2 regions of the Thauera sp. SDU_THAU2 genome follow, and region 2 is predicted to be linked to the other one. Evidence: riboswitches for the same ligand, from Rfam matches in the RefSeq annotation. Region 2 holds a riboswitch; the other holds the start of a gene.
The links. Region 2 has a riboswitch for cobalamin ahead of AAFL97_RS23390 (TonB-dependent receptor plug domain-containing protein). Riboswitches for the same ligand answer to the same signal wherever they lie in the genome.
Positions count from the first base shown of each region.

Region 1: another riboswitch for cobalamin. It lies ahead of AAFL97_RS12520 (ABC transporter substrate-binding protein); the one in region 2 lies ahead of AAFL97_RS23390 (TonB-dependent receptor plug domain-containing protein).

Region 1 covers NZ_JBBWUN010000003.1:2,369,665-2,374,073, forward strand. The annotation lists gene AAFL97_RS12510 (ABC transporter ATP-binding protein) at 1-272, opposite strand, end outside; gene AAFL97_RS12515 (FecCD family ABC transporter permease) at 272-1,309, opposite strand; gene AAFL97_RS12520 (ABC transporter substrate-binding protein) at 1,306-2,328, opposite strand; cobalamin riboswitch at 2,445-2,636, opposite strand; gene AAFL97_RS12525 (MFS transporter) at 2,683-3,915, opposite strand; gene AAFL97_RS12530 (chorismate-binding protein) at 4,021-4,409, shown strand, end outside.
Region 2 covers NZ_JBBWUN010000003.1:4,643,269-4,647,677, reverse strand. The annotation lists gene AAFL97_RS23395 (TonB-dependent receptor) at 1-1,655, opposite strand, end outside; cobalamin riboswitch at 1,796-2,115, opposite strand; cobalamin riboswitch at 2,246-2,468, shown strand; gene AAFL97_RS23390 (TonB-dependent receptor plug domain-containing protein) at 2,612-4,409, shown strand, end outside.

The DNA.
Region 1 (4,409 bases), 2.3 Mb from region 2:
TGCTCGACCACCGCCAGCAGTTGGGCGATGTCGCGGCGGCGCATCTTCGCCAATGGTTGGCCGAGCAGGCGCACCACGCCGCTGGCCGGCTTGTGGATGCCGGTCAGCAGTTTGATGAGCGTGGACTTGCCCGAGCCATTGGGGCCGACGATGCCGAGGTTCTCGCCCTCGTGCACGCTGAAGCCGACGTCGCGCAGCAGCCAGGTCTCCCCCACCGCATAGCTCAGGTTCTCGCACGCCAGCACCGGCGGGCGGGCCGTCGACATGCCCATCAGCGGCGCCCTCCGCGGATCAGGATCAGCGCGAACACCGGCGCACCGACAAGCGCGGTGATGACACCGATCGGCAGCACCTGGCCCTTGATCAGCGTGCGCGACAGCACGTCGGCGGCGATCAGGAACAAGGCTCCGGCCAAGGCGCTGAGCGGCACCAGGCGGGCATGGCGCACGCCCACCAGCAGGCGCACCGCGTGCGGAATGACCAGGCCGACGAAGCCGATCGAACCGACGATCGACACCATCACCGCCGTCACCAGCGCCGCACAGCCGATCAGCACCAGGCGCACCTGCCGCACCGGAATGCCGAGGCTGGCGGCCGAGTCGGCGCCGAAGGTGAAGGCGTCCAGCGAACGGCGATGCCAGATGCAGACCAGCAGGCCGACCAGCACCACCGGCACCGCCAGCGTGACCGAATGCCAGCGCACGCCGCTGAGATTGCCCAGTAGCCAGAACATGATGCCGCGCGCCTGCTCGGCGCTCGCCGACTTGGTGATCAGGAAGGCGGTGAGCGCATTGAACAGCTGCGAGCCGGCGATGCCGGCGAGGATGATCTGGCCGCCACCGGTGCCACCGCGCGCCGAATGCGCCAGCATCGCCACCAGCAGGAAGGCGGCGATGGCACCGACGAAAGCGCCCATCGACAGCGAGATCGCGCCGGCGCCGATGCCGGCGAGCGTGACCAGCACCGCACCGGTCGACGCACCGGCCGAGATGCCCAGCAGATAGGGTTCGGCCAGCGGGTTGCGCAGCAGCGACTGCAGGATCAGGCCCGAAATAGCCAGCCCCGCGCCACAGGCGGCGGCGACGATGGTGCGCGTCAGGCGGTAGTTCCAGACGATGCCCTCGTCGATCGGGTCGAGCACATAACCGGCCTCCCACAGCTTGTTCGCCAGCACCTGGCCGATCACCGGCAGGCTGATCGGCGTCTCGCCGATCGCCACGCCGGCGGCCACCGCCAGGCACAGCAGCGGAACAACCCACAGGCCGTGCCCGAAAACGGGCACGACCAGGGAATGGCCGGCACGGCTCATCGCTTGATCCTGGCGGCTTCCTCGGCCAGTTGCTCGATGCCGGCGACCATGCGGGTGCTGGCCTGCATGGCATCGGCGTCCATGATGACGATGCGCTTGTGCTTGACCGCTTCCATGTTGCGCGTCACCGGGTCGGACTTGAGGAATTCGAGCTTCTTCTCATGGTCGTCGGCCGGGAAGCGGCGGCGATCCATGCGCGCGATGATCAGGATGTCCGGGTTGGCCTTGGCGATGGTTTCCCAGCCCACGGTCGGCCATTCCTCGTTGGACTCGATGACGTTGCGGATGCCCAGCGAGGCCAGCATGTAGTCGGCGACGCCCTTGCGGCCAGCCACATAGGGGTCGATCTCGAGGTCGGCGCTGGAGAACCAGAACACCGCCGACAGCTTGTCCGCACCGTTCGCGCGCGCCTTTTCCTGGGCAGCGGCGACACGGGCCTTGTAGCTGTTCACCAGCTCTTCGCCGCGCGCCTGCACGTCGAAGATCTGCGCGAGCTGCTGCACGCCCTTGTAAACACTGGCGATGTCGAAAGGCTGCAGGCGGGTGCCGTCGGCGCCGACCAGGTTGTCCTTGCCTTCGCAGTCGGACGGCAGGATGTAGGTCGGGATGTTCACGTCATGGAACTGCTCGCGGGTGCCGACCACGCCTTGCGGGCCGACCATCCACTCGAACTGCACGGCAACCAGTTCGGGACGCTTGCCGAGCACCGCCTCGAAGCTCGGGTCGTTGTCGGCCAGGCGCTCGACCTTGGCATTCTGTTCGGCGAATTCCGGCGATACCGAGTTGAACCACAGCGAGGTGCCGACCAGCTTGTCGCCCAGGCCCAGCGCGTAGAAGGCTTCCGTACCGCCCTGGCCGATGGTCACGGCCTTGGTCGGCGCCTTGGCGAACTTCAGTTGCTGGCCGCAGTTCTCGACGGTGAGCGGGTACTGGGTCGGCGCGGCGAAGGCGGCGGCGGACAGGCCGAGGCCGGCGAACAGAACGGCAAGGCGGGAAACTTCGAGGCTGGGCAGTGCCATGGATGCGATCTCCAATTGGGCGTATACATGGCGGTGTGCAGCATGGAAAGCACATCCCGGATGAGGACAGGCCGAGGCCGTCGCGGGATTGCCCTTCCCGGACACCCCGCCGGTCTATGGTCAACGATGCGGCCGGCAGGTCTCCTGACTCGCGCTTCGTCGCCTCGCTCCAGCCTTCCCGGGCAAGCCAGTGGCATCGTGGAGCAGGCTCGGCGCCTACAGTTGCGGGGGCAGTTCCGTTTGGGGCCATGCGGCCCTTGCGGATTCCCAATTAATTCCTTGCGGAAACCGGTGCGGCGCGATTATAGCCCGAGCATTTGGCGCATTGCATCATCGTCCTGTCCTGTGCTGGCGTCATGCCGGGCGGGGCAGTGCGGCCCGGGCAAAGGCGAAATACAGCGTACTCGAGGCCGGAAAGGCCGCCGCCACGCTCCAGGCCAGCACACCGGCGCCCGGCTCGGCCGGTATCCCGGCGAACAGCTTGCCCAGCAGCATGTTGCCGAACAGCACCATCAGCCCGCCGGCCGAGGCCAGCGCACCGTAATGCACCGGCAGCAGGCGCCGGCGGGCGAAGACCGGCACCAGCGCCATCGCCACCGGCACCGCACACATCTGGCCGGCCGTCAGCAATACCACCGTCAGCACTGCCGGCAGCAAGCGCCAGATGCCGGCCAGCGGCGGGATGGCCGACCACAGCGCCAGATTGACGAAAGCCGCCGCCAGCAGCGCAAAACCCAGCACCAGCGGCAGCCGCGGCGGCAGGCGCTTGCACAGCGCCGCCAGCGGCATCTGGCAGCTCACCACCAGCACCGAGGCCAGCGCGAACAGCCAGGCCATGTCGCGCGCGCCGCCCTGCGAACGCTCCAGCTCCACCGGCAGGCCCAGGTACATCTGGTTATAGCTCAGCAGATAGCTGCTGTAGAACAGCATGAACAGCAGGAAAGGACGGTTGGCGAACAGCTCGCGCCAACCCCAGCCGCCCGCCCCCGGCGCAGCCGGCTTCAGCGCCGGCAGCCGCGACCACAGCACCAGCAGCGCCAGCAGGAACACGCCGGCACTGACCAGCGCCATCTGCATGAAGCCGATGTCGAACAGCAGGCTGCCGAGCAGCGGCCCCGCCACCGCGCCCACTTCGCCATACACCGCGAACTGGGCGAAGATGTTGCGCCCCTTGCCGTCAGGCTGCGCATCGATGCGCGCCGCCAGCGCCTCCATGCAGGGCGAGAACAGCGCGCCGCCGATGCCGGTGAGGCAGGCGCCGAGCAGCAGCATCGCCGCCGAATCGGCAGCGGCGAAGCACAGATAGCCGGCGATGCGCACCACGCAGCCGCACAGGATCAGCGTGCGGCAGCCGTAACGCTCGGCCAGCGTGCCGCCGATGAAGAACATGCCCTGCTGCGAGAAGGTCCGCACCCCCAGCACCAGGCCCACCATCCAGCCCGCCAGCGCCAGGTTCTGGCTCATGTGCAGGGCCAGGAAGGGCACGATGGCATAGAAGCCGATGTTGAAGACCAGTTGGGTGGAAAGCAGCAGACGGCGCGACGGCAGGTCGCTGTCGGCAACGGTGCCGGGAAGGGCTTGATTCATGTGGAATGCACGGAAGAGCGATTGCGCGGGCTTATAGCACACCCCGAGCACGCCCAGCGTGCAAAATGCAGGCCTGACATCCTGACGAGCCCCAGCACCTTCGCCGTGACCAGCTTCATCGACTTCACCGATCCCCGCGACAGCAGCGCGCCGCGCCTGCGCCATGCCTTCGGCCAACCTCGCGCGATACTGGCCGCGCACAGCCTGGACGAGGTGCGCCCACTGCTCGATGCGGTCGAGACTGCTGCCCGCGCCGGTGCGTGGGCGCTGGGTTATCTGCGCTACGAGGCCGCACCCGCGTTCGACGTGGCGCTGAGCGCGCATGCAGCGGACGGGCCGCTGGCCTGGTTCGCCATCCACGACGTCCCGCTGCCCAGGAACGGCGAACCGGAGGGCCGTGCAGCAGTGGTCGATTGGCACACCCTGCCCGAGCGCACCGCCTTCGATGCCGCCCATGCCCACATCCAGCAGGCGATCGCCGACGGCGTGCTCTA
Region 2 (4,409 bases):
GAAATCGCCGGCTGCACCGGGTCGCGGGTGATGATGTCGTCCTTCTCGATGCGGTAGATCGCCGCCGTCCATTCGCCGAGGCCCTGGCCGAACTGCTGCTTCAGGCCCACTTCGACCTGCTTCGCCGAAGCGAGCTTGAACGCGCTGTTGGCCAGGCTCAGCGACAGCATGTTGTCGATCGGGTCGTAGCCCTTGCTGACCTGGCCATAAACGCTGAGATCGTCGCTGACGAAGTGCGTCAGCCCCAGCCGCCACGAAGTGCCGGACAGCTTCTTGCCGAAGGACACGCCGGTCAGCCGGTCGCGGCGGTCGTAGTCGCTCAGGTCGCGGCGCGCGCCGAACAGCAGCTGCCACTTGTCGCTGAAGCGCCAGGCATCCTCGAAGTAGAAGGCATTCTGGGTGGTGTCGGTATCGGTCTTGGGCTGGGTGACGCCCGGGTTCACCCACAGACCATGGATCGGATCGCGCGCATCGACGCTGGACGAACCACCGTAGGGCGCGTTGTTGGAAAGCCGCAGGTCGGCCTGCGAGTATTCCCAGCCGAGCACCGCCTTGTGCTGGCCGGCGGTGATGGTCGCTTCCAGGCGGTTGCCCGTCTGCTCCAGGTCGTGGAAGATTTCCAGGTAGTCGGAGCGCGACACCGTGTCCGTCGCCGGGTCGTAGCGATAGCCCTCGACGTTCTTCCAGTGCCGGTCGGAAGCGAAGTGATAGACCTCGTTGCGGATGCTCAGCCACTCGTTGGCCGTCCATTCGGCCCGCGCGCGCAGGCGGGTGTCCTTGTAGCGGACGACGCCGTCGGTGACGTTGTAGTTCTCGTGGCGCAGATGCTTCATCACCTTGCCGTTGTAGACCGGCGTGCCCCAGTAGTCCCCCGGCTTCTGCTCGCTGAAGTCGGCCAGAAGTTCGAAGCGCAGATCGCTCGACGGCTGCAGTCGCAGCGTGCTCATGAGCTTGCCGCCGTGCGAACGCGCATGGTCGCGCTTGGCATCCGACTGGTGGCCATAGACGTCGACGCGATAGCTGGCGATCTCGCCGATGGGGCCGGTGGCGCCCAAGCCCAGGCGGTAGGTGTCGTACTGGCCCAGGCCCAGCAGCAGTTCGGTGGAACGCTCGCGGCTGGGCTGCTTGCGCACCGCGTTGATGACGGCGCCCGCCGTGCCGGCGCCAGAGACGATCGAAGCCGGGCCGCGCAGCACTTCGATGCGCTCGTAACCCCAACTGGTGTTGGGATAGTTGATCGTGCCGGCGGCGGTGCCGATGCGCGCGCCGTCTTCGGCGACACCAACCGAATTCACGCCCGCGAAACCGCGCACGGAAAACGACAGGCCGCCGTTGCCGCCGGTGCCCTGCGAAGTCAGGCCGGTCGTGCGGGTGACGGCCTCGACGACGCCGAAGTCGCCGCGCCGGCGCATCGTGTCGGCATCCATCTGCTCCAGGCTGGCTGGCAGCTCCTGCGCGGACAGGCCGGTGCGGCTGCCGGTGGCGGACGGCCGGTTCAGGCCCAGGCTGCCGTCGGGCACGGCCGTCACCTCCACCGGTGCCAAGGTGGTCTGCGCCACGGCGGGCGCGGACAGGAATGCCGCCAGCAGGGCGAAGGGGAGCGGGCGAAGCTTCGCCGGGCTACGGCGGGAAACACAAGATTTGGTGAGTTTCATGGTCAGATCGCAGTGCTGACCGTCCGGACATGCGCAGCGGCACACCACGTCACCCGATGCACACGACATCCGGACCACCTGGAGCCACCACCTGCTTCCCCGCAGACGGTCTGTTGCCAAAAGCCGCGCATCCGACGCGGGATGCACGACGCCAACAGGCCGGTCTCCGGGCTCGCACAGCGTATCCGGGCGCACAGCGCCGGATACCGGACTCACCGCCTTCCCGATGCGTTCGCGCGCTTCCTCGGCGGAAGCCACGTGGCGCATCAGTGGCTGGCCCGGGCGTCGATCGCTCGACGGCCGGAGCCGGGGTGAATCCCGATGTGCTTACCGTTGCGGGGGCAGCCAAGGCCTTGTGCCACCGAAGCCATCATCGCTCCGGCCGCACGCACCTTGTTCCCGTTTACCCAGGCACCTCCCTCGAAGGTGGATGCCCAGCACCTGTAGTTCTCGTCGATCGCGCCACGCACAGGTGCGCAGCCACATCGACGCGACGGGCAGTATATCGCTACGGCAGCGACGCCGATGCCTGGCAAGCCGGGTTTCGCAGTGCAGGCACAAGCTTGCGACGCTACATCCGATTGCGTATGCTCGCCGCCACTTGATCCGGTGTCCGTCCGCGCAGCCGCGTGGCCGGGTGAAACGGGAAGTCCGGTACACGAGGCTCGTCAGCCTCGCCATCCCGGCGCAGCCCCCGCTGCTGTAAACCTTTCAGATGCCGCCATCCATGCCACTGGGCCGTTCAGTTGCCCGGGAAGGCGGTGGCATCGGTCGAAGGCGAGCCAGAAGACCGGCCGGATCAGGAAGAAGTACCAACTCCGGGGTGTGGGTTGTCCGTCTTTTGTGCGCGTGCCGGCAGAAGCTTTCTCCGTCGCATGCCGCAATCGTCTGCTGTCGCCGCAGGGACGCACGGTCTGCACGTACTTTTTTGCCGTTTGCAGGCGATGCGACACATCATGAAAACTTCCATTCCTCAAGGCCTCCGCTCCGCGCTGGCGCTCTCCTGCGCGGCCTTGTGCCAGCCGCTGTGGGCCGTGACGCCCACCGTCACGCTCAACAGCGTCGTGATCGAGGCACCCTCGGTGGAGACCACCACCACCGCCGAACTGGCCCAGTTCGGCAGCAAGACCGAAATCGTCACCCGCGAGCAGATCGAGCGCGCTGGCCCCAGCGCGGACGTGGCGCGGGTGCTGCAGATGTACGTGCCCGGCCTGTTCATCGCGCCCAAGAACGGCCCCTTCGACTACACCGCGGTGTCGCTGCTCGGCGGCCGCACCGACGACACCCTGATCCTGCTCGACGGCGTGCGCCTCAACAACCGCCTGTACGGCGGCATCTACATCGATACGCTGCCGGCCGCCGCGGTGGAGCGCATCGAAGTGCTGAAGGGCGGGCAGAGCCTGTTCTTCGGCACCCAGGCCATTTCCGGCGTCATCAACATCGTCACCCGCCGCGCCCGGAGCAGCGAATATTCCGGCCAGGCCAGCATCGGCGTGGACACTTTCGGCGGCATCAATGCCGAAGGCCGCGTCGAGCGCGTGTTCGAGAACGGCCTCGGCGCATTCGAGTTCCTCGCCTTCGCCAGCCACAACGAATCCGACGGCTACGAGCCCTATCGCCGCAGCGACACCACGGCGACGCTGACCAAGCGCAAGCGCGCCTACGAAGTCACCACGGTCGGCGCCAAGCTGGCGCAGAACTTCGGCAACAATGCGCGCGCCGAGCTGTTCTACCAATACACCGACGCCGATCTCGATTTCGCCCGGCCGACGCAAAACCGTGACACGCGCAACGTCCGCGACCACCACATCCTGACGGCGACCTTCGAGCATGCGCCGAACGACAGCTTCCGCTATTTCGTCAAGGGCCACTTCAACAAGTGGGACACCGACTACACCCGCGTCTACAACCTGCCGGGCGGCGGCATCAGCGTGATCAACGACAAGGACTACTGGGGCTTCAAGGACTGGGGCGTGCAGGCCCAGGCCACCGCCGTGCTGCCCGGCGCGCACGAACTCGTGTTCGGTGTGGACAGCCAGCGCTACCGTGCCCGCGACGACATCACCGAAGTCCATGACCACCAGGCCGAAGCCTATGGCGCCTACGTGCAGTTCCGTCCGGTATTCGAATCCGCACCGAAATGGCAACCGGCCGTCGGCGTGCGCCACGAGAAAATGAGCGGCGGCGGCAGCGCCACGGTGTGGAACCTCAGTTCGCGCTACCAGCTCGACGACCAGTGGGCCTTGCGCGGCCAGATCGGCACCGCCTTCAAGCTGCCCACCGCCTACCAGCTTTACTCGTTCGAGGACGGGCTGCTCGGCAATACCGGCCTGAAGCCCGAGCGCAGCCGCAACATCGAGCTGGGTTTCGACTGGGTGTCGCGCAGCTCCAATCTGCCGCTGCGCCTGTCGTCCACAGTCTTCAAGCGCAAGGTCGAGGACCTCATTTCCGTCGTCGGCGGCCAGTACAACAACAGCAAGGGCGAAATCGACGTCAAGGGCATCGAGTTCGACGGCCAGTTCCAGTTGACCCGCAACTGGGGCATCGGCGGCGACTACGTCCGCACCATCAGCGAAGCGCAGAACGGCTCCCGCCTGACCGGCGTGCCGGCCTGGATGGCACGGGCGCGCGTCAACTTCGACAGCAACGATGCCCGCTTCGGCGGCGAAGTGGCGTGGCGCTTCATTGCCGACATCGCTCACAACGCCACCGTCGAATACGGCCGTTATGCCGTCGTCGATGCCAGCGCGTACT